DNA from 3 places in the Peribacillus sp. NPDC097197 genome. Region 2 is predicted to be linked to each of the others. Evidence: riboswitches for the same ligand, from Rfam matches in the RefSeq annotation. Region 2 holds a riboswitch; each other region holds the start of a gene.

Region 1 (10,792 bases), on a different contig from region 2:
CCTTTCTTAGTTGAAACCCAATCAGTTATTGGGCGTAAAAAAGAATTCATTTAATTATTTCCCCCTTATAGTTTAGAGCTGCAATGTGAAATGCGGACATCACATTTAAGCTCGTCATCACTTTCTATTTCATTGTAATGTAACTAAATGAACTGAAAATGAACTTTTAGTTAAATTATGAAAAATTGGAGGGGTAACCAGCAAATTATCTTTTGTAAACTGGATAATAAAACATTTATCAGCGCCTGAAGATTTACTCTATATACACAAAAATCGTGGTAAAGTATCTAGATGGAATTTATAGTTGAAAGGGTAATTAACAATCAAGACTTGTATAGGTGTAGACGTAAGCGTTAGTTTCCGATATATTAAGATTTAAATCATAGTATTTTGATAAGGGGGCTCGACATGAGACCGTTTTACTTATTTTTAATGAAATATCGACAGCCAAAGGAAATTGATGAAATTACAAAATTCGCAAACCATGCATACGAAGATCACAGTTTTCCAAAGCAATCGGATGATTATCATGAAGTGAGCAGTTACTTGGAGTTAAATGGAGACTATTTAGATAGTATGACTATATTCGATCGATTATGGGATCAATATGTCCAAATAGAAGAAGGACTGCTATAGATACAGGAATAGGGGGAGCCGAAGGATGTTTAGAAGCCTTCAAGCCCGAATTTTGTTTTATTCTTTAATTATATCGAGCTTACCCGTTTTGATATTGGGAATCATTTCTTATGAATCGCAACGCTCCTTGCTAGCTAAAGAAGCGAAGAGTACATTGAATTCAGGTTCACTTAATATGGTAAATGAAATGTACAGTTATTTAAATGAACGGATTAGTGATGTTAACTTAATGAGTACGAATACGGTATTGATCAATCCTGATTCTTCTAAAGAGGAGAAGACTGATGAATTGAAAAGATTCACAGAAGCAAAAGGTGAATACTTTGGTGCCGTATATTTAGATTTGGAAGGTACGGTCATGGCTGATACCTCAAATAAAATGGTCGGAACAAGCTTAGCTAATAGAATATGGTTTCAAGAAGGGCTAAAGGGGCATGAATTCCTATCGGATGTATATAAAACGAAAGCATTTGCTGAACCTATTATAGCCTTAAGTGCACCGGTAAATGATAATAAAGGGAAAATGATCGGTGTTGTGTCCCCGGCCTTTCGGATATCAGGCCTTTGGGATATGATGGAGAAAAAGGCCAATGACATTAGTGAAAAGTACCCTGTGAATTTTTATATGATCAATCAGGATGGCATTATGATTTCCAAAAAAGACCCGAATGGCATTCATGAGAGTTCTAATACGACATTGGAAGATATGGGCCTTACAAAAGAAAAGTTATTGGAATCCGCTAATTCTAATAATTTATATAGTGCAGAAAATGGAGAAAAGATATATTCCATTCAATACGTTCAACCGATAGCCCAAACGGAAAATAAATGGTTTGTGGTAGTGGGTGCTGACAAAAAACAAGTATATCAGCCGTTAAATGATCTTTTATCACGCTATCTCTCTATATACACCATTGTATTTATGTCCATCATTCTAGGCGTCTATTTACTTACGAAATCTCTGGTGAAACCAGTACATAATCTAGTGGAAGTGACGGAAGATTTTATCCAGGGAAAAGAGTTCGTGGTCTCTGATAAAAGAAGTTTTGTAGAAATGGAGAAGTTGAATCATGCGTTTCTAAGGATGATGGATACGATTAAGGATAGGGAAAGAGAAATCGTCCGTACCGAAAAGTTAAAATATGTCGGACAGCTGGCCGCAGGGGTAGCGCATGAAATCAGGAACCCATTGACGACCATCAGGGGTTTTCTCCAACTGTTGAAGAAGCAGGATTATGAAAAAGAGTTAATTGAAAAGTACAGTGATGTCATGCTTGGGGAAGTAGATCGAGTGAACGTTTTTGTTACACAACTCCTTGATTTAGCTAAACCCCACCAGCTTGAAATGGAGAATTTGGATCTGAAGGAATTCCTTGATGAACTGGTTGTTGTCTATTCGGCTTCTACTCTATATAAAGATGTCACACTCGTTAATACATTGACAGAACCCGTACATACCTATTCCGATAAAAACCGGTTGCGTCAGGTTATCCTTAATGTCCTGAATAATTCCTGCGAATCGTTTGAGTCAAAAGGGCAGATTGAAATGACCGTCGATACTTCACCTCATTATGTACAATTGAAGATCCGAGACGATGGAAAAGGGATTAAACCTGAGAATCTAAAAAATATCGGGATGCCCTTTTATACGACAAAGTTAAAAGGAAATGGTTTGGGAGTGGCAACTTGCATCCAAATCATGGATGAACTCAAAGGGAAATTTCAAATCGAAAGTAAATATGGACAAGGTACAGAAGTGATCTTGACGATTCCGACAACAAACCGTCTCATTTAAAGAGGCGGTTTTCCTGTCTTGCCCTATTTTTTTGATAGGTTACCATAATAAAAGTTTCTCGCATAACCTATCTAAATGAGTCAAATGCCCCCTCTTTTCCATTAACCACCTTGTTTGTTCATGCATATAATTTACTATCAAACGATAAGGACCATATTGGGGGATGTCTCTTATGGGCAAGAAAAATCAGCCAAAATTCAAATTAGGCGATACAGTCGTAATTATAATGTATGGGACAGTCGGGAATATAACCGATATAAAATATCTCGATGGTTCTTATGTGTATGAAGTAAATTACAGCGAAGGCCTATATATTGAAAAGACATTACAGTCTATAACTGAATACGAAGGAGAAATCCTTTATCAACAGGAACAAATCGATATCGAATATAAATATATTATCGGTGATTTAGTCCAGGTCGATGGATATGAATATGATTATTTTAAGATAATTGGCTATCGAACGGAGATTTGGCGCTATAAAGAGAATGCCTGGGAAGATGTGATATATGAATTATCACGTATCTCCGATGGGGAATGGCTGGAAGCGCATGAAGAAGAATTGACTTTAGTAGCCGATGCCAAACGTGCAGATGCAATCATTCAAAAATTGGGGCTGCTCCTTTCTAATAAGAATAACGAGCTTACTATCATTGCTAAACAAAACAACCCTGGTAAAGGTGAGCGAGATATGACTATGACAAAAAATGAAAAAATGGAAATGATTGATGGACTGTTGGATTTATATAATGATTATTGTAAGCTTTTTCATCAATTTGGCGATGATGAATATCAACATATCATGAAAATAGCTCTTGCTAAAATTGAGAAGGCGGCGGAAGAAATTTACCCAGGTCACAAAAAAGAGCATACGAAATAAAAGGTCTTGAAAAGGGATGTATACACTTTAGCACGAGCCGATGAAGACTCATCTCTAAGAAATTGAATCAACGAATTAAAGTGTAGGATATGCGTAAGTTTTGAGAGAAAATGCCCTACTGGCATATTTATACCTATACATTCATACATCTTTAATTAAGGGGGCGATGATTTGCGAGAAATTGAGGTTTTTATTGATACTGAAGAGATAGCGGAATTCTTTTACCAAGAATTATTAAAGCGGGGCTATCTTCCAAAAGAATCTGAAGTTGAAGATCTTGCTGACATCACATTCGAATACCTTCTTGAAAAATGCATTATTGATGAGGAAGTCGATGAATGATGTATCATCAATCAATGGGCAGTTTTCTTGCCATTACTCCTTAAAATCAACCAAAAAGACGGCGGGTTTCCGCCGTTTTGCTGCGTTCCACCGATCACTTAAAGAGTGTTATATCCTACTTCCTGCAGTAGATAAAGAAGTTCTATTTTCCTAATATGGGGTTGGTATGTTATAGTAATTGGGAATGTCATTTCAACCACTTCAAGGAGGGAATTTTAAGAATGAGCGTACATATTGGTGCTAAAGAAAATGAAATTGCGGAAACGGTTTTGCTTCCTGGGGATCCGTTACGTGCAAAATATATTGCTGAGACGTTTTTAGAGGATGCTAAATTATACAATGAAGTTCGTAATATGTTTGGGTATACAGGAACTTATAAAGGAAAACGCATTTCCGTTCAAGGTACAGGAATGGGTGTCCCTTCGATTTCGATTTATGTAAATGAATTGATGAATAGCTATAATGTCCAAAAACTTATCCGGGTTGGGACAGCTGGTGCCATTCAAAAAGATGTGAAGGTCAGAGATGTAATCCTGGCTATGAGTGCCTCTACAGATTCACAAATGAACCGCATGACATTCGGTGGCGTTGATTTTGCTCCTACTGCTGATTTTGATTTATTGAAAAAAGCTTATGATGCAGGGGTGGACAAAGGGTTGCAATTGAAAGTCGGAAACGTATTTACCGCAGATCAATTCTATAATGATAATAGTGAATTGGAAAAGTGGGCCAAGTACCAAATCCTTGCTATAGAAATGGAATCAGCTGCATTATATACACTTGCTGCTAAGTTTGGTCGTAAAGCATTATCCGTTTTAACGATTTCCGACCATCTTTTAACAGGTGAGGAAACAACCTCCGAAGAGCGCCAAACAACATTCAATGAGATGATTGAGGTTTCTTTAGAGGCAGCGATTCAAGACTGACCATAAACGTTGGATTTACGGGTAGCCAGGAATGGAAGAAATTAAGATATTTAGTTTCTTCCATTCCACGGAGTCCGTATTTTTGCACGTATATAGAATATGGATAAAGAAAAGGTCTCTATAAGAAAGCTGGATTGGAGCAAGATGGTAGGCACTTACATATCATTCAAAAAATTTGATAACTAAAGTTTTCCGATTTGCTAGAAAGCTGATAAAATAGGATGTATTAGTTAATATTGTCATGAAGAATGAAAGTGGTGAGGCTTCAGTGGAAGAAGAAAATCAACAACAGCCCAAAGATGAAGGCAAAATTGTGAAAATAAAAAAGTTTACGTTTATTATGGGGATTTTCTTACTCATATTTTTGACAGCAGGGATAACTACAATCGCGTTGACCTTTGGCGATGAAAAAGTAGAGTCACTTGCACCGAGTAATCATCCTGAATTTGAAAAGTTATATTCTACATATGATACGATCAAAGATAATTATTATGAAGAAATCGATGAGAACACGCTCGTGGATGGAGCTATAAATGGAATGATAGAATCGTTGGATGATCCTTATTCCTCTTATATGGATAAGAAAGAAGCCTCCAGTTTCCATGAGAGCATCTCTTCTTCCTTTGAAGGAATAGGTGCTGAAATCCAAGAGAAGGATGGACAGATCATGGTGGTTTCCCCTATTAAAGGATCACCAGCTGAAAAAGCCGGAGTCCGGCCTAATGATATTATACTAAGTGTCAATGGCAAAAGCCTTGATGGCTTAAGTTCTTCGGAAGCTGTCTTGAAAATCAGGGGGAAAAAGGGAACAAAAGTGGAGCTTGCCATTTCAAGGGCGGGTGAAAAGGAACCGATTACTTTGTCCATTAAGCGTGATACCATTCCGATTGAAACGGTTTATTCAGAGATGCTTGATGATGGGATTGCCAAAGTGCAGGTTACAAGTTTTTCTGAGCATACGGTGGAAGAGCTGAATACGGCACTTGAAGACATGGATAAAGAAAAGATGAAAGGCCTAATATTGGACTTACGTGGAAATCCGGGTGGATTGCTTGACCAAGCGATCGCGATGGCAAACTTATTTATCCCGAATGGGGAAGTCATCCTTCAGGTCGAGGATCGAAAAGGAAAAAGAGAAGTCTATAAATCCCAGAATAATGGTGAGTTGAAGCTACCAGTGGTCGTATTAATTGATGATGGAAGTGCAAGTGCATCTGAAATCGTTGCCGCCGCTGTTAGTGAATCTGCGGGTATTCAGCTTGTAGGGGTAAAATCATTCGGAAAGGGGACCGTGCAAAAAGCCGCAGACTTTGATGATGGTTCCAACTTTAAGTATACAGCACAAAAATGGCTGACTCCGAAAGGCAATTGGATCCATAAAAAAGGGATTGAACCGGATATAAAAGTCAAGCTTCCCGAGTATGCCAATCTTCCATATATCTCTCCTGATAAAGGATTGAAAGTATCGGATTCCTCGAGTGAAGTAGAAGCAGCGGAGAAAATGCTGAAAGAAGCCGGGTATAATCCAGGAAAAGTGGATAAGTATTTCGATGAAGAAACAAAGGTAGCGGTCAAGGAATTCCAAAAGGATCATAAGATCAAAGAAACAGGTGTCATTAAAGACGATACAACCGTTAAATTGATGGAAGTCATTAGGGATAAAATCCTTAAAAATGATACTCAAGTGAAAAAAGCGGTGGAAGTATTGAAAAAGAAAATCAAATAATCTTTTATAAAAACAAGCGGCCCATCAGCAAGCATTTATTGCTGATGGGCCGTTTTTCGTGTGCTTGACTTAGGTGTGTGTGTAATCCATAAGGTGACCATGGAAGAAGTACCAATGGGTGGGGAATGGAAGGGTATCCATGATGAAGTAGAATTTGAAGAAAACGAGCGGTAAACCCTGCTTGAGGAACATGAACTTTCATACAAGGCTAAGAATAATTACTACCGAAAAGCGGCAGAAAAATCAAAGAAGGCTAGATGCCACTCTGACTAAATTCTGCGATTATATCTATCAAAAAGAACCTCGTCAGAATAAATATAACAGGAGCAACTGAATGGGTTTCCAAGGTTAATCGTGAAAAGAATGAAGGGGCTGTCTAATAAGTCCTTATTCCAGTGAATTTCGCAAAAATAAAGAGGCAGAAATGTTGTTAAATCAACGTTTCTGCCTTTTACTATTTATTCAATTTCGGTGTGTAATTACACCTTTTGGGACAGCCCCTTGATCAATCCTTTATAAATAATTTCATTTTACAAAAAGCGGGATATTACTCCTGTAATCAGGTGAAATGATGCCATTTTCGGTAATGATGCTTGTAATAAGAGAATGGGGCGTAACGTCAAAAGCAGGATTGAATGTCTTCACATTTTCTGGTGCTATCCTGACTCCTTGTATAGAAGTGATTTCATCCCCATTCCTTTCTTCGATTGGGATGGAGATACCCGACTCGAGAGATAAATCGAATGTACTTGATGGTGCTGCTACATAGAAAGGAATATCGTAATGCTTAGCTAATATCGCCAAACCCAATGTACCAATTTTATTGGCTGTATCACCGTTTGCCGCAATACGGTCTGCTCCGACTATAATGGCTTCGATTTTTTTATGATGAATGGTGTGGGCTGCCATATTATCCGAGATTAATGTAACGTCCACTCCAGCTTGCATAAGTTCCCATGCGGTGAGTCGTGCCCCTTGCAAGACAGGTCTCGTTTCACAGGCATAGACCTTTATAGGAAAGGATCTTTCCTTGGCCAGGTGGAAAGGTGCGAGGGCAGTTCCGTACCTTGCAGTGGCTATCCCCCCAGCATTACAATGGGTTAAAATAGAATCACCCTCGTTGAATAAAGACAATCCGTATTCACCAATTTTTCGGCACATCTCCACATCCTCTGAAAATAGCTTTTTTGCTTCAGCAACAAGAGCGCTTTTGGCTGAAGCTATGCTATTGGCTGCTTGTAGAGTATTCTCCATTCTTTTCAGTGCCCAAAAAAGGTTGACCGCTGTTGGTCTTGAAGAAGCGAGTGTAGTAACATGTTTCGTGACATTGTGTTTAAATTGCCATAAATCCGTGGTATTTTCCTGGATTGCACCAAGAGCAACGCCAAATGCTGCAGTTAGCCCGATAGCGGGGGCACCACGGACCTTCAAGGTCAAGATGCTGTCATATACATCTTTAACCGTAAAAAGTTCAATGAATTCTATTTTTGATGGCAAGGCCTGTTGATTCAATAAGGTAATATGGGTATCATTCCATTGGACGGAATAGGGTAGTGGCGTTGTAGTTGTCATATGTATATCTCCTTATAGGGCTGAATAGGAAGGCAATGTATATTGCTTTACGGCTTCTATCACTGCTGAAATATTCAGTTCTTTCCGATTTTTGATTATATGGGCCCCGATTTTCAAGGTAGCCGTTTTAGCTGTAATTCTAGTTTCTTTATTCTCAATGCCATTTAAATCAGCAACATGAGATAGGCCAATGGTTCTTCGAATTAGTTCACATCCTGCAAAGCCATATGCATCACCTTTAAACTTGTTGAGTACATATGGAAGATAACCTTCGATCTTACTGTAAGGACTTTTATTTTCAGAATTCCACAGGTTCGTATAGGTTTCTTCAAATGTATTCCAAAATTCCTGAAGATGAGTAAAGATTTCTTCCTTCCCAGTGGCCTCGCGTGTTACTGCCTGGAATAGGAGATTCGCCATGTATTGTCCAAGGTCAAATCCAACAGGACCATAAAAAGCGAATTCAGGGTCAATTACCTTTGTTTCTGTATCACTTGCAAATATACTTCCCGTATGTAAATCGCCATGAAGAAGGGCCTCCTGCTCGGATTCGAAGCTTTGTTTTAACTTAGCCACTTCCAGTATTAAATCAGCATCTTTCCATATAGACTTGGCAGCCTCCAGCAACTCAAGCTCAAACTCGCCTGGATGTTCCTCCAAAAAAGGATCCGTGAAAATGAAAACCTCAGTAATCTTGCAGAGTTCTGGATTCGTGAAGTTCCGGGCAACCTCTTTTTTCGCTGCCGGTTCCAAATGAAAATCAGACGTATAAAAAGCGGTCTTTGCAACAAATTCACCAATGTGTTTGGATAATAGAGGGAAATGATCTCCTTCAATTAATCCGGTCCGGGCGATTTTCAAGTGTGATAAATCTTCCATGACGGTGATTGCAAGCTGTTCATCAGAATAATAGACTTGTGGGACAAGTTCGGGACAATAGCTTCTGAATTGAATTAATGCATTCGCTTCGATAGCCGATCTTTTTAAAGTCAATGGCCAGCTTTCACCAAGAACCTTTGCGTAAGGAACTGCTTGTTTGATGATGACTCCTTTATTTGTTACGGGATTTGTAACGTGAAAAACATAATTTAAATTTCCGTCACCGATTTCATTACATAGTAATGAGTCATCTGAATGCAGTAACCCAAGTTTCTTCGTTAGGTCAATTGCCGTTTCGTTTGTCAATAGCTTGAAATTTGATGGTTGAGTCATTGTTATCCCTCCAAGTACATTAAAAAATATGAAAAGGCCCCTTTCCCATAGAAAGAGGCAGAAGCTTCACTTCGAACCTCTTATCTCCCAGAAAGAATTCTTTCTGGTGGATTTGGCACCGTGCTCTGTGGATATAATCCGGCGGAATTCCCGCCCCATTTCACAATGGTATTACAGTCGGTTGCTGGGCTTCATAGGGCCTTTATCCCTCAGCCTGCTCTTGATAAGAGTATTGTATTTATTTTCAGAAAATTAATCTCGAATGAATGATATCAATATTTCAAATAGTTTGTCAATGGTAAATTAATAAAACTCGGGCCGCCGATCTTCGAAAACGGGTATTTTATTTCTTGCTTCTCCTACTTTTTCTAAGTCAAGGGTGCCGAGTAGAAGTTCTTTTTCTTCACCAGCCTCACAAATGATTTCTCCCCACGGGTCGATGATGATGGAATGTCCGGCAAAATGATTATTTCGGTCAGAACCGGAACGATTCACAGCCACAACGAATGCTTGATTTTCGATTGCCCTGCTGATTAACAGTGCCCTCCAATGATGGAGCCTAGGCTTTGGCCACTCGGCGGTCACGAAGATAACCTCCGCACCTCGTACCGTATGGGCCCGTTGCCATTCTGGAAAACGGATATCATAGCAAATGAATCCGGCGCAAATCTTTTCATCGAGGGAGAATAAGCCATCTTTTTTGCCAGGTTGTAAGTAATGGTGTTCATCCATCAATTGAAACAGATGGAGTTTATCATATTCTTTAACCAGTTTGCCTTCTTTATCGATGATGAGCATTGTGTTATAGATGCCTTCCTTAGTTTTCTTTGCAATCGAGCCACCGATTATGTTAATGTGGTGTTTTTTTGCAAGGGCTTTTAGAAAGGTAATGGTTTGTTCTGCTTCTTCGTCTGCAATTTCATGTAATCTCGTTAAGTCATAGCCGGTTGTCCATAGTTCCGGCAGCATGACGATGTCCGGTTTAGACTGTACAGCTTTTTCAATCCATTGTTTTGCCACCTGGAAATTTATATCTGGCTGTCCAAAGGCAATGTCCATTTGTAAACAGGCGATTTTCCATTTCATCATTTAAAACCTCCATATGTAAAAAAGTACTTTACAAGATTAAGATAAACATATATCATTTGTGACTATAATTTCAAGAAATTTCAGAGAAGGTGCAAAGATGGTGCAATTCGAAAAATCCAGACTTCTTCAAGAGCTTCCAAAGCAGTTTTTTGCTTCTTTAGTCGAAAAAGTTAATAACATAACATCAGAAGGCAAGGATGTCATTAATCTTGGGCAGGGAAATCCAGACCAACCGACTCCTGAACATATCGTGAAGAGCCTGCAGACAGCAGCAGGAAATTCCATGAATCATAAATATTCTCCTTTTAGGGGGCTTCCCTATTTAAAAGAAGCTGCGGCCCTCTTTTATGAACGTGAATATGGCGTCAAGCTAGATCCTAAAACGGAAGTGGCGATTCTTTTCGGTGGAAAGGCTGGTCTAGTCGAATTACCGCAATGCTTATTGAATCCAGGCGATACAATTTTAGTGCCTGATCCGGGCTATCCAGATTACCTGTCAGGTGTAGCGTTAGCCCAAGCTAAAACGGAAATTATGCCCTTGACGGAAGAAAATGATTTTCTTCCCGATTATAAGGAAATAGATAAAGAGGTTTTTGACAAAGCGAAGATGATGT
Region 2 (10,792 bases):
GCAGCTCATGATGATCGGCTTTTCTGGTACGGAAAAGAGCACCGAGGTTCAGGAGTTCATCGAAGAAAAGCATATAGGCGGCATCATTTACTTTGACCGTAATATGAGTTCTCCTAAACAAGTGGCCGAGTTATCCAACTCCCTGCAGGAATCTGCAGAAGGTAGCCGATTCTCGCTTCCACTCATGGTTGCCATCGATCAAGAAGGAGGGGCCATTACCCGGATGAGGGAACAGGTTTCCCCTATCCCTTCGCAACAGAAGTTAGGGGAAAAGGCCACTGCGGATGAAGTATATCAGGTGGCTAAATTGAATGGTAGAGAGCTGGAGTCGATGGGAATCAACCTTAACTTTGCCCCTGTTTTGGATTTATCGAAGAAAGATAGCCGTTCATTTGGAACGGACCCAAAAAAAGTCCATCAATATGGGGAAAAAGTGATTGAAGGGTTGAATGAAGCATCCGTTACAGGAGCCCTGAAGCACTTCCCGGGGAATGGCCGTAGCGAGATTGATCCACATGTCGAGACCTCTTCCGTGGAAGCAAACCAGCTTGACCTGGAAAACTCGGATATCTATCCGTTTAAAGAAATCATCAAGGAAGTGGATAATGACAAGTTTTTCATGATGGTGACGCATATAAAATATCCGGCTTATGATAAAGAAAAACCTGCCAGCCTATCCAAGGTCATTATCGAAGACCTGCTACGAGAGAAGCTTGGCTACAAAGGAATCGTCATCACGGATGATATGGAAATGGGAGCCGTGAAAAATTACTTTTCCTTTAAGGACATGGGCAAAGAAGCGATTCTTGCAGGCGTGGACATCGTCTTGGTCTGTCACGAACATCCCCACCAATTAGAGGTGTATAACGGGATAATCGATGCCGTTAAAAATGGGGAAATCCCGATGGAACGAATCGATGAATCAACAAAGCGCGTCCTGACTTACAAACTGAACAACATTCAACAAACGACCGTTGACCCAGAACAAGCTGCAAAAGTAGTGAAAAGTCCTGAAAGCGTGGATTATATCAATGGTCTGGGCCTTGAATGAATTGGCAAGAAGTAGAACCCGAACGGTGTCGTTCGGGTTCTTTTTCGTCTTTTGAAGGAACTGGCTTGGTAAATATGTATATTTAATGGATGTGGAGATTGAAATTGCTGAAATGTGTCCGATATATGACTAGAAACGGGAATTTTTGATGAGGGAGAAAAAAATTGCACATACATGGAAGCTATAACATAGGGCTTGTCATTTTGTCCTTCATAATTGTGACCTTGGCTTCGTATTCGGCTTTGGATCTTGTGGGAAGAATCATCCATTCAAAACAGAAAGCCAAGAAATATTGGCTGGTAGGTGGAGCGATTACGATGGGTCTAGGTATATGGTCGATGCATTTTATCGGGATGCTGGCTTTACAGGTCCATGAAACAATTACGTATGATTATCTTAAGGTCCTGATATCGGTTGGGATCGCCATTTTTGCTTCAGGGATGTCCTTGTTCTTTGTCAGTCGTGAAACGATAAATCGGAAACAGTTATTCATTGGAGGTGCCTCATTGAGTACGGCCATCCTTACGATGCATTACACGGGAATGGCTTCGATGCGTATGGCGGCGTCCATTCAGTACGATCCGCTATTGGTGATCTGTTCCGTACTAATTGCTTGTTCCGCTTCGGTCGCGGCTTTAAAGATCAACTTTCACTATAAACATCAAAAGGCTACCAGGCTGGTTGAAAAAATCATCAGTGCAAATATCATCGGGATAGCGGTTGCAGGCACGCACTATACGGGAATGGCGGCTGCTACGTATCATAGCAATCACACGGTTTCACCAACCAGTTCAGCTCTTCCTGTTGGAACGCTCTTTCTGGCACTCGGAATCGGAAGTGCCATGCTTTTCATTCAGATAGTTGTCCTCTTTTTCATTCGCCTTGATAAGAAACTCACCCTACAGAACAAGGAGTTGCTACTAACCCAGCAAAAGTACGATTCCCTTGTTACTTATAATCCGGATATCATTTTCAGGATGAATAAGGAAGGGAAGTTGGAAACAATCAACCCGGCGGTTTTCAGGATTTTAGGTTATACACCAGAGGAAATTCAAAGATTGTCTATTGAAAGTCTTGTATCTGAAGAGGAATGGCAGGAAAGCAAAAACTACTATATGGATACGTTAAAAGGGACCCTTCGCTCTTATGAAATTATGGCCATCCATAAAAATAAGAGCAAGGTCACTTTTAATGTCTTGACCGTTCCGGTATATGTCGATAATGAAATCGAAGGTGTATACGGAATTGCCAAGGACATCACCGAGCAGAAAGCGGCCTTGGCCAAAGTCAATTATATGGCCTATCATGATGAACTTACAGGGTTGCCAAACCGAAGATCCTTTAAGGAAAAAGCAAATATCTTCATTGAGCAAAATGTGGAAGGCATGTCTGCTTTGCTCCTGATGGATATTGATCGATTCAAGACCATTAACGATACCTTGGGACATGGGCAAGGTGATTGGTTTATAAAAGAAATTGCCAAACGGTTTGACGATTGCCTGGAACCAGGAGAACTCCTAGCTAGAATCGGGGTGGATGAATTTGCGGTATTCCTGCCGCAGATATCTGGGCTTGAACAAGTGGAAATCACCGCCCAAAAGTTACTGGAATCTTTGGTAGAACCAATCAAGCTCAATAACCATGACATCTACACAACCACATGTATTGGGATATCGGCTTACCCGCAGGATGGGGGGGACATCGAAGAACTTTTGAAAAGAGCGGATCTGGCGATGTTCTTAGGAAAAGGAACTGGAGACTCATCGTATAAGTTCTTTAAAGAGTCCATGGAAAGTAGATTGGATAAAATCCTGATTGAAGAAGAAATGAGGACGGGGATTCATAAAGATAATGAATTTCTATTATACTTTCAACCAAAGATCGATACACAGACTGAGAAAATATCAGGTGTAGAAGCTTTGGTCCGTTGGAACCATCCAAGGCTGGGATTCGTCTCACCAGCTGAGTTCATTCCATTGGCTGAGGAAACGGGGCTGATCATCCAACTCGGTGAAAAGATACTCGACTTGGCATGTGCCCAACTCCATGCCTGGCATAAAGAAGGATTCGATTCCATTCATATCGCCGTCAACATATCGACGCGGCAATTCATGCAGGAGAATTTCATCGAAAAGTTGAGATGCATGTTGGACAAATGGAATATAGATGGCAGGAATCTGGAGTTGGAAATAACCGAAAGTACGGCGATGAACAATGTGAACAGGGCCATCTTTACCTTTGAAAGGTTAAGGGAACTTGGCGTGAAGATCGCCATAGACGACTTCGGCACCGGATATAGTTCCTTTGCTTACTTAAAGGATTACCCCATCAATACATTGAAAATCGACCAATCGTTTATCAGGAACTTGGCAACCGGTGGACCGGATGAAGCAATTGTGGCGTCCATCATTGGGCTGGCCAAAAACATGCAGCTGAATATCGTGGCAGAAGGCGTTGAATACCAAACGCAATTCGACTTTTTAAAAGAAATGGAATGTAACCAGGTACAGGGTTACATGTTCAGTAAACCGTTGCCAGCACACGAATTAGAAGACAAGTTTCTACGCAATCTATATGCGTTTCCGGTCGCCTGAAGGATGGAAGTCTGGGTCTCCTTGTTTAAAGAAGTGGTTATAGGGAAATACTATACTATACTAAAATATAAGGAGGAAACTCAGATGCCATCAAACAAAATGATTGGAACCGTCGTATTGGGAGCAGCTGCTTACTTAATGCGCAATAAAGAAACGCGTGAGAAAACAATAAGCCAGATCAAATCAATCGCTAATCCTGAAATGATTGATAAGGTAAAGAGCCAACTCCAATCCTTCACTAAATCAAAATCAAGTAATTCAACAATCAATTAAGGTAGCATGAAAAAAGCTCCATCAAGGGATAGCATATCCTGGATGGAGCTTTTTTGGTTTCCCGAATTACGTAAAAAGCACCTGCCTTTAAAAAACTGGAGAAAGTTTTTTAAACGGCAGGCGCTTTTATGTCATCAATTACTCAGCTTCTTCACCATTGTCTTCTTTATTGAACCATAATGGATCTTCGTTATCGACCTCACCATTATAATTGATGGTAATCTCTTCTCCCGCCTTAATATCGGTATAAGCGAAGAAATCGAATGTATGATGATCAAAGTTTATGTCATATGTGGCATTCGGCGTATAGGAGTGGTTAAATAGCATGCCATATCCTAAAAGCAGGCAAGTATGGTTGATGCCATACTCAAACGCATAATCCGCTAGCAATGTTTTCTCGATATGAACATGCTCTTCATTTGGATAAGCGATAACCGGTGCTTCATGCAACAGCTCACCTTTTTTAATATCACGTTTTGCGAAAACGCCTCTATTGAACTCTCCATCACTGAGTGTGGAATTTTTAACTTCGATCATATTCGTCACCTACTTGTTCTTTTCTTTTATAGTCCAGATTGTATAAGCTTGACAGCAATTAGGAAGAAAAGCAACTAATTTAGGGAAATTAATCGTTATCCTCTTGAAGAATCCCCAATAAGTGCAAAATATCGTGGCACAAAAACGCAAAGAAATATGGCGTAAGTGCAAAGGAATTTGTCTATATCTCGGTTTTATTGGGTGAAGATGTAGGATTTTGCTGACAAGTGAAAAGTGGCATGAAAATTGCTGAAAGAAAAAGAATAATTAATCCATTCAGAACTTTCAAGTAGTATAATTTCTAAAGTGGGAATTTTCAGAACTGCGTGCAAAAGCAAAAGGGGATGTACATATGATAGTAAAACGCGAAGAGGAAGTCTTTGAGTATCCAGTCGAAACACCGAAAAAAGAACAGGGGTTAAACAGAGGGTTGAAATCTCGTCACTTAACGATGATTTCCATTGGAGGAGCCATCGGAACAGGATTGTTTCTTAGCAGTGGGGCTGCCATACATACAGCGGGACCAGGCGGTGCTCTACTTGCTTACGCATTGGTCGGGGCCATGGTGTACTTTGTCATGACAAGCTTAGGGGAACTAGCTGCCTTTATGCCAACCAGTGGGTCATTTAGTACATATGGAACGAAATTTGTCGATCCTGCCTTTGGATTTGCCTTGGGTTGGACATATTGGTTCAACTGGTCCATGACTATAGCGGCTGAGTTAGCCGCATCGACCATCATCATGAAATTCTGGTTTCCGGATAGTCCATCACTATTGTGGAGTTTCTCATTTTTAGTGCTTATTTTTCTATTGAACTATCTCTCTGTCAAAGGCTATGGTGAAGGGGAATATTGGTTTTCTTTCATTAAAGTGACGGCCATCATCATTTTTATCATTGTCGGCTTACTCATGATTGTAGGCATTATGGGAGGGGAAGCGGTAGGCTTTAAAAATTTCACAGTGGACGATGCTCCTTTTCCAGGTGGGTTCATGGGGGTATTCATCGTTTTCATAGCAGCAGGTTTTTCTTTTCAGGGGACGGAAATCGTTGGTGTTGCAGCTGGGGAAAGTGAAAATCCAGCTAAAAATATACCGAAGGCCATTAAAAGCGTCTTCTGGAGGATTCTCCTTTTTTACATATTGGCGATTTTCGTGATAGGGCTGCTTATCCCTTATACGAATTCAAGTTTACAAGGCGAGAATGTTATGGTCAGCCCATTTACGCTCATATTTGAGAAAGCGGGAGTAGCCTTTGCGGCTTCCCTGATGAACGCCGTGATTTTAACTGCGGTATTATCTGCGGGGAATTCAAGCTTATATGCCTCTACCCGTATGTTATATTCGATGGCTAAAGCCGGGCAAGCACCCCGGATTTTTGCCAAACTGAACAAACGAGGTGTCCCAGTGGCGGGTATGATCTTAACATGTTCCATCGGAATGCTTGCCTTTTTGGCTTCCATATTCGGTGATGGCACCGTATATCTATGGCTAATGAACGCGATCGGGATAACGGGATTTATCTTCTGGCTGGGCATTTCCATAAGCCATTATCGCTTCCGTAAGGCATATGTGTTACAAGGGCATTCATTGGATAAGCTGCCGTACAAGGCTTTATGGTTTCCAATCGGGACGATATTTGCCATTACGATTGGAATGGTCGTCATCTTGGCTCAAAATATCCAAGCGTTCTTTTCGGACCATATCGATTGGGGAAGTGTGGTGGCGGCATACTTAGGAATCCCTCTTTTTCTCGCCCTCTGGTTTGGGTATAAACTGATTAGGAAAACGAGATTCGTTAAGCTCGAAGAAGTAGAAATTAATTTTGATGAAAAGTATGACTGAAAACTTCCGGACCATGTTCACAGACATGGTTCCGGTTATTTTATTATTTTAAATTGAACATGTACCAATGTTAGTCGCATTGAATTGGATGTGAATGTTGTTTTGCAGGAAACGAAAGGGTGGAAGAAGAATGAGTATAAAAGATAGAAATCCCAACTGAGGAAGAATGCATCCATTTGGTAGAAAAGGAAGGTGCATGAACGATGACACTGTTGACCAATCTGAAAGTGCTAGACTTTTCGACACTTTTGCCAGGGCCATTCGCTACGCTCATGCTTGCAGACTTAGGAGCGGAAGTGTTGAAGGTAGAACGGCCGGCCAAGGTTGATACATGGGGAGTCGATCAATATTTGAACCGTTCAAAAAAATCGGTTGCCCTTGATTTGAAACGGCAGGAGTCGATTGATGCCGTAAAGAATCTAGTGAAGGAATATGATATTGTCCTTGAACAGTTCCGGCCGGGTGTCATGGATCGGTTGGGGCTGGGATACGAAGAATTAAAACAAATCAATCCAAAGTTGATTTACTGTTCGCTTACTGGCTTTGGTCAGACTGGTCCCTACAAGAATCGTCCAGGTCATGATATCAACTATATTTCGATAGCGGGATTGTCCGGTTACTCAGGTACGCAAAAAGGAGGACCTGCAAAAAATGGAACACAAATAGCCGACCTTGCAGGAGGCTCCATGCACGCTGTCATCGGGATTTTGTCGGCAGTCATCTACCGGGAGCGGACGGGTGAAGGTCAGTTCATCGATATTAGCATGACCGATTGCAGCTTTGCTTTGAATGCGATATCTGCCCCCCTACATTTACAGGGTGGATTGGAGCTTGAACCGGAAAAGTTGGTATTGAATGGCGGAACATTTTATGATTTTTATGAAACGAAAGACGGCCGTTACTTCTCGGTTGGAAGCTTGGAGCCATCATTCCGTGAAGTGTTATGTGAAGCAATCGGACAGCCTGAACTGTTCGAGTTAAGCATGAAGCAAGATGCGGAAAGTAGCATCCAATTCAAAAGGATCATCAAGCATGCATTTCTTGAAAAGACATTTGAAGAATGGCAGGGCATATTCGAAGATTTCGAGGCTTGTGTCGAACCGGTGCTGACTTTTTCTGAAGCGACCAATCACCCGCAACTGCAAGCGCGTGGCATGATAGTCGAAGTGCCCGATGGAGAAGGAAACATGCAGAGGCAGATGGCTTGTCCCATCAAAACATCGGTCTTCACTCCAGAGTATAAACATGTTGGGATGAAGCCGGGACAAAGTAATGATGAGGTCTTTGGCACTCTTGAATTGGAGCGATAGCAACGGATGGACCGGCAGATGATCTGTCGGTTTTTTTGTGGGTTAAAGGGGGAGTCCCTTAAGACATGTGAATATTTACTAGTTATAACGTATCCACACCGGGTAAGAGAGTATCATCCTTCGAATAAGGACTTGTCTGTATACACCAAGCTCAAATAAGGAGGATGATTGGCATGTTCGGTTTGTCTGATATCACTAAATTTCTCTTTTCCTTTTTTCTGATTTTACCGGTTGTCACGCTCATTCATTTAGGTGGGCATCTATTCTTTGTCACACTATTTGGCGGTACAGAGAAAAAAATCAAGATCGGATGTGGAGATAAGATTTTCTCCTTTTGCAATATAGAAGTGAGAAAATACTACTTTTGGAATGGGCATTGTGAGTTCAAGGGATTAAAATATGATAATAAGTTCACGAATAGTTTGATTTACTTAGGGGGAGCCCTCTTTAACCTAATTAGCATGTTGTTGATATATAGTTTGGTTTATCAGGGAATCTTGGAGAAGTCGGTCCTCTGGTACCAATTCATATATTTCTCTTTCTATATTATGTTCTTTTCCTTATTTCCGATGTATTTTTCCGATGGGTCGCCAAGTGATGGAAAGGCCGCAGAATTGACATTGAAGAACCAGCTCGATGATAAGGTGACAGATGATGTAGTGGGGAAGAAAGAGGATGAGGACGATCGATGTTGTTGAATAAAGGGACGAGCATAGGCTCGTCCCTTTTTGTTCTTATCCCCATACTTCTTTGGCGACATCCACAACGAATTTTAACTTTTCCCATTGCTGCTCTTCCGTTAGCTTGTTGCCAAGATGTGTGGAAGCGAATCCGCATTGAGGGCTTAAGCACAAGTGTTCATGTGGCACGAATTGTGCCGCTTCTTTAATACGTGATTTAACGGTTTCTTTATCTTCAAGTTCGCCATTCTTCGAAGTAACCACGCCAAGAACGACTTGTGCGCCGTCATTTGGAATGTGTTCTAATGGTTTAAAATCCCCTGAACGGTGATCATCGTATTCCAAGAAAAATCCATCTACATTTTCCTTGGCCAATAGAGTTGGGGCGATACGGGCATAGCTGCCTTCAAAAGCCCAAGTCGATTGGTAATTTCCACGACAAAGGTGAGTCGTGACAACCAAATCCTCTGGTTTTCCCTCCAACGTCCCATTAATCACGCGCAATGCTAAATCGATTAATTGTTCCCTTGTATATTTCCCCTCTTTGAACTGGAAGTCCGGAGCGGAAAGCCTGGCTATGTATACATCATCTAATTGTAAATAACGTACACCGGCATCGTAAAAGGCTTGTAAAGCATCTTGATAGGCTTTGATAATATCTTTTGCATAGTCTTCGATGTCAGGATAGATTTCTTCATTATGGACCCCTACCGCAAATAATTGATTGGGACTAGGGATGGTTTGTTTCGCCACAGCCCGTCCGTCCACGATTTCATTAAACTCAATAAAGTCTTTAATAAAGGGGTGATCTGGGTTGAAAGAAATTTTTCCTGTATTCCGAACGTTATAACGTTCTGTTTCAATTCCATCAAATGTGAGGCCTTTTTCCGTGACATACCCTTCGATTCCATTTAAATGTTCCAAGAAGTCAAAGTGCCACCAGGTGCGTCTGAATTCCCCATCAGTCACTGCCTCTAAACCGATTTCTATTTGCTTATCGACGATACGCTTGATTTCCTTCGTTTCAACCTCGCGTAATTGTTCTGCGGTAATGATTCCTTCTTTCCGTTGCTTTCTTGCCAGATGTATACTTTCTGGTCTTAATAGACTTCCTACGTGGTCGGCTTTGAATGGAGCTTTCGTTAAAGTGATAGACATGGTAGATTCCTACTTTCCTTATTAAAATATAAAAACCTCTTCTTTCAAAAAAGAAGAGGTATAATCAGCAATGCTTATATTCTCTTCTTATCTTCAAGTTGAACACTTCTGGAATTAGCACAGTACAGTAAAGTCTGTTGCTGAGGTATCAAAGGGCCAGTCCCTCCACCTCTCTGGATAAGAATATGAACTATTCAATTAATTACGACTATACAGGTAGTATTAGTAAAGGTCAATAGAAAACAGATAATTTAGAATATAATCGTTATTAGAAAGTAAGTTTCTCTTAGTTAAAATACTTTTATACACTTTCGCGGTGAAGTGTTAAAAAAATCCTTTGACTATTGTCAGAATATTTCTTATAATTGTATACATTATAGCGAGATAGGGGATTATTCAGATGAGAGATTTTTTTAATAAATTATTAACGGGGATGAGCATAGGGATTGTCGTTTCATTAATTCCGAATGCTTTGTTAGGGGAAATACTTAAACTATTGATTCCACATTTTCCCGTGTTACAGCATATATTCGATATCACCGTTTTCGTGATGAGCTTGTTACCTGTCATGATTGGGGTGATGGTCGGGATTTCGTTCAAGCTATCATCCATTCAAACGGCCAGTATCGGGATCGCGGCCATGGTCGGAAGTGGCGCCATCCAGAAAACGGCTGATGGTTTGTTTGCCCTTAATGGGATTGGCGTTGTAATCAATACTGGAATTACCGCGGCATTGACCGTATTGTTCCTGCAACTAATTGGCGATAGATTAAAGGCGTATGCGATTCTTTTGATGCCGACTTTAAGTATCTTGGTACCAGGAATGATTGGATACTTAATTCTGCCATACGTAAAATCCGCTACGGGACTATTAGGAGTCGGCATCGCTAACGTGACGTCATTGCAGCCCATTTTGATGGGAGCCATTATTTCCGTTATATTCTGTCTCATTATCTTATCTCCCATTTCAACGGTTGGGGTGGCGACGGTCATTATGCTCTCAGGTATAGGATCTGGTGCGGCCAACCTAGGAATCGTGGCAGCTGGTGTGGGCCTAGCCATTGCAAGCTACAAAGCGAATTCATTAGGGACGGCTTTAGCCCATGTGTTGGGTTCCCCTAAGATTCAAATGAGGAATTTCTTCATGAAACCGAAAATTGCGTTTCCCATGTTAATCACGTCCGCTATTCTTGGTGCGTTGGCAGGTTTGTTAAACATACAAGGGACCCCGTATAGTGCTGGATTTGGTTTATCGGGATTGGTCGGTCCCTTGAACTACATGAAACTGGCGGAAGGCGGATGGATTTTCAGTAACATATCCATCATGGTCATCATTTTCTTCATTC
Region 3 (10,792 bases), on a different contig from region 2:
AATCGAGGTACTGTGACAAATTCTCTCCAGTTCCCCTTTTTTCAAAGCAGTTGCGTCTTGTTTCGTTTTTGTCGGGAATACAGAGCCAACACCAATATAGTCAGCGCCATTGTTTTCAGCTTCAAGGGCCTCCTCCAAGGTAGAGACGGATACTCCAATGATCATATTGTCAGGAACAAGGGTCTTGATGATGGGAAGAGGAAGGTCATCCTGCCCAACATGAATTCCATCCGCTCCTACAGCAAGCGCAATATCCACGCGGTCATTAATGATTAACGGAATCGAAAGTTCATCAAGGACCCCTTTTAATAGAGAAGCTTTTTGATAAAAAGTAAGGGAAGATGCCTGCTTTTCTCTAAGTTGGACGGCCGTAACTCCGCCTGAAACCGCCTCGGTGATGATAGTGGTCATGTCCTCGACGGCTAATGATTCTTCCGTGACTAAATAAAGGCTCAAATCAAATGGCACTTTCTTCATGCATTTTCACCTCGTATTTCCATATGGAATCATTCATTCCTGAGATGGCATCGATAATCCGTGTCCGGTATGTCCCTGTGCCATCATTTTTTTCAAGGGTTCTGGCAGCAAGCTCACCAGAGATGCTCATGGTTGAAATTCCTGCGATAGCAGCTGAATAGTAATCCTCCGTAATTCCGCAGAAGACCCCAATCAAGGCCGTCGACATACAGCCGGTGCCGGTCACCTTTGTTAAAAGAGGGCTTCCATTATCGATGATGGACGTACGTGAAGAGTCACTAACGGCATCCTTGGCTCCACTCACGACGACAACACTCTTCAGTTTTCTAGCAGCACGTAGGGATAGTTCTGCATTGCTCATGGAAAGGGGTCCTGAATCGACCCCTCGCGTGACGATATCGCCTCCCATTAGCCGATGGACTTCACTTGCATTGCCGCGAATAATCTGGACAGTGATTGAATCGAGCAGTTCCATCGCTTTCTCTGTTCGGTAAGGGGTGGAACCGACGCCCACAGGATCTAAAATTACGGGTATATGGCAATCGTTCGCTGTTTTCCCGGCAATCGCCATCGCCTCCAAGGGAACATCATCCAGTGTACCTAAGTTAATCACCAGTGCTTGTGCCAGTTTGACCATGTCCGCCACTTCTTTTGGATTGGAAGTCATAACGGGAGAACCACCAATTGCCAGGGTAGCATTGGCACAATCATTTGCAGTAACAAAGTTGGTGATTTGGTGGACGAGTGGTTGTTTCTTTCTCACTCTGCCAAATAAGTCTGCAACGGATGTATTCATGTGAAATCACTCCGTTCCTTTTTATAAAATTGATGGAAATGGTGAACGGGTCCGTGTCCCTTACCGAGTTCTAAGCTATTTCGTATCGCTTCTGAAATATAGATTTTCGCTTGTTCAATGGACGTCGCTAAAGGAAGTCCATTAGCAAGATTAGATGCAATGGCAGAGGAAAGGGTACAGCCAGTTCCATGCGTATTTTTCGTATGAATGCGTTCACCCTTGATCCAAGAGAACTCCTTGCCATCATAAAAGAGATCATTTGGATTTCCTGCTGCATGTCCTCCTTTCAGTAAAACAGCCTTCGGACCCAGTTCCAGAATAGCGGTACATGCCTTATAAAAGTCCTGCTTCGTCCGGATCGGGAATCCGGTAAGGACCTCTGCTTCCGGTATATTCGGCGTGACAAGTGTAGCAAGTGGAAGTAAATCGATTTTTAACGACGAAACGGCCCTCTCATCTAACAGATGGTGTCCACTTTTGGAAATCATGACAGGATCAAGGACGACGATAGCCGGTTTAAATAATTTTATTGAATGGGCGACGGTTTCGACCGTCTCCTTTGATCCAAGCATCCCTATTTTTACTGCGTCGACACGAATGTCTTCAAATACGGCCGCAATTTGATCGGTGATCACAGGGAGATCGATGGGCTGTACAGATCGAACTTCCAAGGTATTCTGTGCCGTAACGGCGGTGATAACAGACATGCCATAAACCCGATGGGCCGAAAATGTTTTTAAATCAGCTTGGATGCCGGCTCCGCCCCCAGAGTCAGATCCGGCGATCGTTAGTGCCCTTTTCATAAAAAAACCCCTTCATATAATGATTTTTTAAGAGAACTTTCAATAAAAGAAAGCCTATAATTGCGCCCGTTAAAGAACTAAGAAGAAAAGCTGGCAGAAAACCAAAAAGTGCCGCTTTTTTTCCCAATAATAAAAGCGCGATCGGATAACAGGCGATGGATCCGAGAATGCCTGTCCCCACTATTTCTCCCAAGCAGGCGTGTCCCATCCTTCTTGTTTTTTGGTAGAGGAAGGCCGCCAGCAGGGCACCAACCATGCTTCCCGGAAATGCAAAAATTGAACCTGTACCTGTCATGTTCCTGATAAGGGATACTAAAAAGGCCTGGGTCACAGCAAAAAGCGGCCCCAACATAACGGCTGTCATGACGTTGGTTACATGTTGAATAGGAAACACCTTCGCAAAACCAACAGGGATGTAAACGAATGAGCTAGTCAGGGTAGTGATGGCCGTGAACAAGCTAGTCAACGTCATTTTCCGTAACAAGTTACCAGTATCTAGCATTTAAAGAGGCCAATCCTGTTCGTTGTGAACCATGTCCCAAAATAAATATTCATATCGGGAGGTCATTAAAAAGTGTTTCTCTAATCTTTTCAATTCCCCCTCAGGCATATCTTCCGTCAGTTCGTCTAACAGCTTGGCCAACCATTTGTGCGCATCTGCGAATTCGGGGGATGCATACGATTGAATCCAAGCGATATAACGATTTGTTTCTAGTGCTGGACCATTTTGTTCTTTTAATAACGAGCCAATTTCATAGTAATCCCAGGCACAAGGAAGTAAGCAGGCAATAAGGTCGGCTAAAGTTCCATGATGGGCAGCATTGAGCATATAACCTGTATAGGCAAGGGTAATCGGAGTTGGTTCGGTATTTTCCAATTCCTCAGAACTAATTCCGAACTCCTTGCAGTAGCTCCTATGCAAATCCATTTCTACCTGTAGAGTCTCATTTAAAATACTCGCAAATTTGGTCATGATCTCAAGGTTAGTGGCCTTGATGGTCCCTAAGGCAAAAAGCTTGGCATAATCCATAAGATAGATATAGTCCTGCTTTAAGTAATAGGCGAATTTCTTTTCTGATAGTGTCCCGTCTCCAATTGCTTGAACGAAAGGATGAGTATGATTCTTTTTCCAAATTTCTTTTGAACGTTCGTGAAGTCTAGCACTGAAAGTTTTCATTTGGGTTTTCGCCATGATTTTTCCCCCTTATAATTCATTCACATACAAAGGAGGGGAGTGTCCAAAAATGAAGAACAGCCGCTTTCATATAGAAAGCGGCTGTTCTAGGAATGTACGAATCCCTTTTTCAACCTGCTTTCCTCCGCTGGTATGACCAGATCAGGTACAAAGGGTTTGATTCTCAGCCTATTAATGGCTCCCCTAGCAGTTTATTATTCAATTAAACGAAAACCCCGTTCCTGAAAACGGAACGGGGCAGATGGATGAAGTCAAATATACGACGACGATATCATCCACTTTCCTCCGCCGGCATCACCCGGATCAGGTTCAAAGGGTCCGGAACATCATTCCATCTCAGTCTTTTAGAAGACTCCCCTAGTGGTATTTCGTATGTGATTATTGTCATCATATCAGATAAAAAGGAAAATGCAACCTTTGAATCCAATAGAATTTTATGAGTATCTTGTGGCGTGAAAGGGGTAGTAGGATAAAATCCCCATTGGCAAATGGAGCATACCTAACCCACGGTCAATTGGAGGAAAATATAGTTATTAGCAAAATAGGGATATGGTCTTACCTTGTGCTAAAAGGGCACACGGAAAAATAATATAAAAATTAAAAATTAAAAATTATTTGAATGCAATTGACTTATCCTTGCAAGTGGGATAAAATCATGTCAAAATCATTTATATTCTGTATTCTTATCCAGAGAGGTGGAGGGACTTGGCCCTATGAAACCTCGGCAACAGACCCATCGGGGAACTGTGCTTCTTCCAACAAGCAATCGCTTGGAAGATAAGAAGAGACGAACGGACCTCTGTCGACCTCTTCTTGGATTAGAAGGGGTTTTTATTTTTGTCAAATAGGGTTTAAGAATCCCGTACAACAGGTATATATATTTTGGCTTTAGCAAAGCCTATAAGATTAGGGGCATTATATGTGGAAAATATGAATAAAAGGAAAGGGGCCATTCATATGGCAGAGTTTTTCGAGAAAAAAGAACAGAGGAGAGCATTGTTGATAGAAGAACTATTATCAAATGGTGTATACAAAACCTCTGATGAAAAGCATCTCTATGATGCTCCATTAAAAGCTCTTGAAGATGAATATAAGATTGTTATAGATAAATCAGGTAATGAGTCACCTCCAGAGTGCATGACTTAGTTAACCTATAGTGAACAATCAAAGAGAAAAAGCATTTGCTGTGTAAAGGCAAATGCTTTTTCTCTTTGAACTGACATAAAAAGTACAAAATAGAAAAATATAATGGGTATTTTGTCACATTTCACTAGTGAAATAACATATTTAAAACATGTAAAATGATTGATTTCGCCTAGTGCTTTGGTTATGATAAAAATGTAAAATAATTGAAAAATAGGAAGTGATTATATTGAAGCCTCCTCATATAACAACAGTTGAAAAAATTGAAGAAAAACGAAAAGAAATGATTATGTTAGCAAAAAATTATGGTTTGACAAGCAGGATGACCATTCAAGCAAGTCAAGAGTTGGATTCTTTATTGAATGCGGTCACACATATAAAATTCCTGGGAGTTTGTCGCGAATAATCAGTACATCCCACTAGACCATTCAAATCCAGGCAATCGCCTTTTGCAATGGAAGTCATGTAGTGACACGTTTACCAAGAATGACCAAATCGCGTTCCACTCCATCGAGTTCTGCTATTTTCGGTAAATGCGCCCATTTTTCAAAACCAAATTTTGAAAAAAGCTTAATACTTGGTGCATTGTGTGCGAAAATAAATCCAAGAAGTGTCTTAATCCCTATCTTCGGACTCACCTCTATAGCCTTTTGGATTGAAAGTTGTCCAATTCCTTTCCCACGGAACTCCTCATCTATATAGATGCTAATTTCAGCGGTAAAATCATATGCGGGTCTACCATAAAAAGATTGAAAACTCATCCACCCAGCTGTTTTTCCATCATGTATGATCATATATAATGGCCGTTTGAGAATATGATGTTCCTCAAACCATTTGAGCCGTGATTCTACTGTAACTGGTTCTGTATCCGCAGTGACCATCCTCGAAGGTACTGTAGAATTGTAAATTTCAATAATTTTAGGCAAATCCTCAAATATTGCTTCCCTGAATTCTATAAACTCCTTCATCATTAAGCTCCAATCCATTTATTATGGCATTCCAATCACCTGAGTACAGGTGCATCATGCAATTTAAGTTTTTTATTAGATTATTCGAATGTTAGGCTTGTCCTCTTTTTGGGTATTTAAAAATAAAATACTTCCTAGTGAATACAAAAGGAGAAGCAAAACAAATGAAGAAAATCGTTGGCTTATTTTTTATTGTACTTGTTATTTGTTTAGTTGCCTATGCGTTTCAGGCAGTAGATGCGAAAAACGATCAAAGAGTCATGGCATTTGGAGATTCTTTGACTTACGGAAAGGGCGATAAAGAAGGGGAAGGATATATTGATGACTTGAAACATAAAACGAATGATTCCGATTCAGAAAAAGTCCAATTCTGGAATTATGGTATTAAAGGTCAGGAAACGGACGGTGTCATTAAACAGCTCGAAGATCTTGAGATTAACACAAAATTGGATAAGGCTGACACATTTATCGTCTATATCGGAATCAATGATTTAATTAACAGTAATGGTGGAAACTTAAAAAAAATCAATGATCAAAAGATAAATGATGAAAAGAAAGAGTATGTACAACATTTAGATAAAATTCTTTCTGAGCTTCTAAAGAAAAATAATAAAGCTGATATCTTGGTGATAGGGTTATATAACCCCAATAAAGACGACTTGAAATTAGAAAACCATATTAGTGATTATAATCATTCGATTCAAAAGATGGTGGACAAGGATAGTAGACTAAAGTATATCCCTACAAACGATTTATTCGAAAACAAAGATAAAAAAGCATACTTCAGTGATGAAATTCATCCAAATGAAGAAGGCTATCAGCTTATAACCAATCGAATCTTAGATAAATATGATTTTAAATAAGAACGATAAAAGGGCATGGAAACTTGATTTCCATGCCCTTTTAGGTTTATTTATCGGGGGCGGATTTCTGGTTGGTTATGTTTCTGATGGTGCCTCCGCCTGTGGAAACTGTAAGTCATGGAGCTGCCGATAGCGACCATTATTTAGTAGCAGTTGTTCGTGCGTTCCATTTTCTTGAATTACCCCTTTTTCAAGAACGACAATTTGATCTGCCTTTTGAACGGTTGATAACCGATGGGCAATGACGATTGAAGTCCGGTTCTCTAATAGGTTGGATAACGCTTCCTGAATCAGATGTTCGGATTCCGTATCGAGCGATGCCGTCGCCTCATCGAGAATGATGATTTGGGGATTCTTCAAAAGGGCCCTGGCGATGGCAATCCGTTGCTTTTGGCCACCAGAAAGTTTGACCCCACGTTCTCCGATTTGTGAGTCATATCCTTTTGGGAACGTCTTGATGAAATCATGAGCATATGCCGCCTTAGCCACTTCGATAATTTCCTCGTCCGTTGCGTCGAGTTTACCATAGGTTATATTATCGCGGATGGTCCCGGTAAACAAAATAATGTCTTGCGAAACAACCCCCATTTGGTTCCGTAAAGATTTGAGGGTGAGATCACGAATATCATGGCCATCCATTTTTATTGTCCCTTGTTGGGGGTCATAGAAACGAATTAAAAGGCTGGTAATCGTTGATTTCCCTGCCCCGGATGAGCCGACAAGAGCGGTTACCTGTCCTGCTTTTATCATCAGGTTAAGATTTCGGAGTACTGGTACCCCCTCGACATAAGCGAAATCAATTCCTTGAAATTCGATTTGTTTCGTGATTTTGGGAACATTAATTGCTGTCTTTTTGTCCTGGATTCCAGGTTGTGTCTCCATTATTTCGGTGATCCGTTCAAAAGCTGCAGCCGATTGTTGCACGATACTGATTACACGGCTGAAATTACGGATTGGACTTTGCAGAAGCCTGAGATAAGCCAGGAATGCCACGATTAATCCAATCGTAAATTCTCCCTGCATCACTTGCCAGGCACCAAATACAATCACGGCGATCAGACCTAAATTATTCATTAAATCTATGAGCGGGCCAAACATGGACCTCAGTCGAACTGATTTGATGTTTGCTACCGTATTCTCATGATTTCGGTCCGCGAATCGTTTTGATTCAAATTCTTCATTTGTGAAGGATTGGATGAGCCGTATGCCGGAAAGGGAATCCTGCAGCTGATTGCTGACATCGCCGGCCGAACTTTGCACGCTTCTGAATGAGAGGCGGATTCGTTTACCAAATACACGTGTCAGATAGAACATGAACGGAAAGGTAATGAGAAGGACCACGGTCAGTTTCCAATTGATGAACAGCATATAGATTGCGATGGCAAAGAAGGTGACCGTATCTGTAATAACTTGTAGCATGCTTGATGAGATGAGTTGTTGAAGCAGGTTCACATCATTCGTGAGCCGGGACATTAAGTCACCCGTTCTATTTTTATCAAAAAATTTCATATCCAATTTTTGAATATGGTCATACATTTCATTTCGTAAATTCATGATCGCTTTTTGCCCCACTTTAGATACGATATAGCCGTTCACATAATTAAGCAAAGCTAACAATATGGCCGCAAAGAGGATACCTATGCCTACCCAAATCAATGAGTCATATTCTTTCCCAGGTATGACATCATCAATCGTATATTGCGTAAGTTGTGGGATGGAAAACTCAAGCATGGAAATGAAAATCATTATGCATATGATCATACTTGAAAATTTCCATCTGGATGGGATACGATTGAATATTTGTTTCAACATTGACCGAATGCTTCCTTTTGATGGTGCAGCTGTCAGGGTGCTACGGCCCTTGTGGCTGAAAGGGATATGTCCCCCGCTCATATTTAATCACTCCTATGGTAAATTGAAAGTTGTCTTTAAAAGCAAAAAAACCTTTATGAATATCATAGAGGTTTTAAAAAAATAGACAACTTTTGAGCGGTTTTTCTTTAATAAAGAACCTTATATTTTACAACTTATCCCTTCGGTGGAATAATTATAAAAAAGTGAATAAGGAGCTGGTAGAGTGGAAGAAAACACAAAAATCAGGGAAGAACTTCTCCAGGCAGTGAACGGGTTATCGGATGAACAGGTAAATGCACATCCCGAAGATGGACGTTGGAGCATCATTCAGGTATTGGAGCATCTATTTCTAATGGAGAGGGCGGTAACAAAAGGAATTGCCGATACACTGGCAAGTGGCGAGAGCAATCGAGTAGATGATAAACCGATCCAGTATACATTAAATCGTGACGTAAAAGTGGACGCGCCTCCATTTGTCATTCCGTCAGAGAAGTTCCAAACATTAGCTGAAGTAAAAGCTAAGCTCGCCTCTTCACGTAAGGCATTGGAAAAGGTAATCTCCCAAGCGAAGGAGAATGACTTGGAAGAGAAGTCATTCCCACACCCCTTGTTTAAAGATTTAAGTTTGAAGCAGTGGATTCCGTTTGTCGGTTTGCATGAGAAACGGCATTTATTGCAAATTGAAGAGTTGAAGGCCAAACTAAAAAAACTCAGCCAATAGGTGAGTTTTTTATATATATGTATTGATTTAGGAAAGACTATATAAGCAGTACTTACCTATTGAGAGATGAGAAAAATGTGGGTAATAATCATGATTATTGCTTTAACGCGCAAAATTCGTTAAAGTGAACTAGTGAGAAAATGGACATAAAGGAGTGCAGTCACCATGGAAGAAATAAAACATTGCTCGGACTCTTTGGTTATAAAAACGAGTCTAGTTCTACCACCTGATACAAATAATATCGGTACAATGTTTGGTGGGAAATTAATGGCTTACATTGATGACGTTGCGGCCATTTCTGCCATGCGCCATGCTAGAAGTAATGTCGTTACGGCATCGACCGATTCTGTCGATTTCCTGCATCCCATTCATGAAGGAAATGCAGTATGCCTAGAAAGCTTCGTTACGTATACGGGTAGGACATCTATGGAAATTATCGTAAAAGTGGTTGCCGAGGACTTACTTACTGGAGAACGGAATCTATGCGTTATTTCCTTTTTGACCTTTGTTGCCATCGATGAGAACGGAAAACCTGTTCCAGTTCCCCGCTTGGTTCCGGAGACTGAAATGGAGAAGAACTTGAATGAATCTGCCAAACACCGGGCAGACGTTAGGAAAAAAAGAAGAGATGATACACAATTCATCGCAAGCACATTTGGTGTGAAATTGCCTTGGACTGAAAAATCAGAACCAGGGTTATATAAATAAGTACGAAAAAACGGGCATTTGCCCGTTTTTTTAATCATTGCTTGATAATATACCGAAAAAGCGAAGGATGTTTATAAACAGGTTGATGAAATCAAGGTACAGATTCAATGCCATGAGCGGGACTTCTTCTGCCGTTACCCCATAGTGCTTCATGCGGTTGAAATCATATAGAACATATCCGCTGAAGACAAGAATGCCAATAAAGGAAAAAACAAGCATTGCCGTGGAACTTAACGGTGAGAATATATTAAAGATACTGATGGCGATTAGCGCTAGCAAGGCAGCAAAGAGGATTCCACTTAGAAAAGAAAGATCTCTCTTAGTGGTTGTTGCATATAGAGCTAACCCCCCAAAGACGACGGTTGTCGTCACTCCAGCCAAAATCACGACGTTAGCGCCTGCCAAAGCGAGATAGTGAGCGATGATGGGATAGGTGGTCATTCCCGATATGAAAGTAAATGCATAAAGAAATGTATATCCAATTGCTTTTTTCCTTCTCAAGATAAAGGCTCCAATCAGCATGGCGATTTCCAAAATCGCCAAGGGAAGAAATAAGGCCGGGGGTATAAATATTCCAGCAGCCATTCCTAAAACGGAAATCGCGAGTGATAGAGCAAATGTGCGCATAACAGAGGGCATATACGCATTAACGGTATGTGAATACATTCGGTCAACCTCCATATAATTATTATTACCCATTCTTACGAAAGATAAGGGGAAAGGTTTCACTTTATTACCCAAACCCTGCTAGAAAAAGCTACGCACCGTCCATTCATAAGGTGAGTATTATCAGAATATAAATTTTCTGAAATATCAAAATATTTAGATTGGTTGGTTGAGTGGAACTAATACATAAAAAATTTCAGTTTGAAGATAAGATAATTATTCATTATTTTTAAATACAAAAAAAATCTTCATTCTTTGTGATGAGCATAAGCTATTAGAATCCTTATCCGAGTAAATAAAAAGAAATAAAGTTAATTTTTAGAAATAAAATTATAGGAAAAAATTATTCCTCAAGTTATAATATATTAAAAAAATGTTATAATTTGATATAAATATATTGAATTAATATTAAAAATTGATTACACTTTTATTTAATTATCAGAAAATTTTTATTTTATCGGTAAAACAGTTTAGGGGGGATCAGGTTGGAAAAGACAATATTACGAATAGAGAACCTCACTACGTCATTTCGTATTAAGAATAAATATCACGCAGCGGTGGACGATGTCTCGTTCACGGTGAATGAAAATGAAATTGT

The links. Region 2 has a riboswitch for S-adenosylmethionine ahead of ACQKL6_RS20080 (5-methyltetrahydropteroyltriglutamate--homocysteine S-methyltransferase). Riboswitches for the same ligand answer to the same signal wherever they lie in the genome.
Region 1: linked by a shared signal. The riboswitch ahead of mtnK (S-methyl-5-thioribose kinase) and the one ahead of ACQKL6_RS20080 (5-methyltetrahydropteroyltriglutamate--homocysteine S-methyltransferase) in region 2 are both predicted to bind S-adenosylmethionine.
Region 3: linked by a shared signal. The riboswitch ahead of ACQKL6_RS10360 (Fur-regulated basic protein FbpA) and the one ahead of ACQKL6_RS20080 (5-methyltetrahydropteroyltriglutamate--homocysteine S-methyltransferase) in region 2 are both predicted to bind S-adenosylmethionine.

What each region holds. Positions count from the first base shown of each region.
Region 1 covers NZ_JBNNST010000002.1:208,729-219,520, reverse strand. The annotation lists gene ACQKL6_RS03450 (MMPL family transporter) at 1-50, opposite strand, end outside; gene ACQKL6_RS03445 (YozE family protein) at 409-636, shown strand; gene ACQKL6_RS03440 (ATP-binding protein) at 662-2,431, shown strand; gene ACQKL6_RS03435 (hypothetical protein) at 2,604-3,311, shown strand; gene ACQKL6_RS03430 (YozD family protein) at 3,483-3,653, shown strand; gene ACQKL6_RS03425 (hypothetical protein) at 3,616-3,807, shown strand; gene deoD (purine-nucleoside phosphorylase) at 3,875-4,579, shown strand; gene ACQKL6_RS03415 (S41 family peptidase) at 4,821-6,305, shown strand; gene mtnA (S-methyl-5-thioribose-1-phosphate isomerase) at 6,831-7,877, opposite strand; gene mtnK (S-methyl-5-thioribose kinase) at 7,890-9,095, opposite strand; SAM riboswitch class I at 9,167-9,319, opposite strand; gene ACQKL6_RS03400 (carbon-nitrogen family hydrolase) at 9,393-10,175, opposite strand; gene ACQKL6_RS03395 (pyridoxal phosphate-dependent aminotransferase) at 10,276-10,792, shown strand, end outside.
Region 2 covers NZ_JBNNST010000026.1:4,102-14,893, forward strand. The annotation lists gene nagZ (beta-N-acetylhexosaminidase) at 1-1,051, shown strand, start outside; gene ACQKL6_RS20050 (bifunctional diguanylate cyclase/phosphodiesterase) at 1,270-3,645, shown strand; gene ACQKL6_RS20055 (hypothetical protein) at 3,730-3,918, shown strand; gene ACQKL6_RS20060 (SET domain-containing protein) at 4,057-4,455, opposite strand; gene ACQKL6_RS20065 (amino acid permease) at 4,808-6,298, shown strand; gene ACQKL6_RS20070 (CaiB/BaiF CoA transferase family protein) at 6,502-7,608, shown strand; gene ACQKL6_RS20075 (hypothetical protein) at 7,782-8,306, shown strand; gene ACQKL6_RS20080 (5-methyltetrahydropteroyltriglutamate--homocysteine S-methyltransferase) at 8,343-9,446, opposite strand; SAM riboswitch class I at 9,531-9,630, opposite strand; gene ACQKL6_RS20085 (PTS transporter subunit IIC) at 9,847-10,792, shown strand, end outside.
Region 3 covers NZ_JBNNST010000006.1:171,561-182,352, forward strand. The annotation lists gene thiE (thiamine phosphate synthase) at 1-477, opposite strand, end outside; gene thiM (hydroxyethylthiazole kinase) at 458-1,273, opposite strand; gene thiD (bifunctional hydroxymethylpyrimidine kinase/phosphomethylpyrimidine kinase) at 1,270-2,076, opposite strand; gene thiW (energy coupling factor transporter S component ThiW) at 2,045-2,578, opposite strand; gene tenA (thiaminase II) at 2,579-3,268, opposite strand; TPP riboswitch at 3,374-3,466, opposite strand; TPP riboswitch at 3,535-3,640, opposite strand; SAM riboswitch class I at 3,952-4,055, shown strand; gene ACQKL6_RS10360 (Fur-regulated basic protein FbpA) at 4,154-4,417, shown strand; gene ACQKL6_RS10365 (aspartyl-phosphate phosphatase Spo0E family protein) at 4,644-4,820, shown strand; gene ACQKL6_RS10370 (GNAT family N-acetyltransferase) at 4,876-5,382, opposite strand; gene ACQKL6_RS10375 (GDSL-type esterase/lipase family protein) at 5,547-6,245, shown strand; gene ACQKL6_RS10380 (ABC transporter ATP-binding protein) at 6,321-8,138, opposite strand; gene ACQKL6_RS10385 (DinB family protein) at 8,323-8,820, shown strand; gene ACQKL6_RS10390 (acyl-CoA thioesterase) at 8,986-9,528, shown strand; gene ACQKL6_RS10395 (Bax inhibitor-1/YccA family protein) at 9,559-10,194, opposite strand; gene ACQKL6_RS10400 (ABC transporter ATP-binding protein) at 10,680-10,792, shown strand, end outside.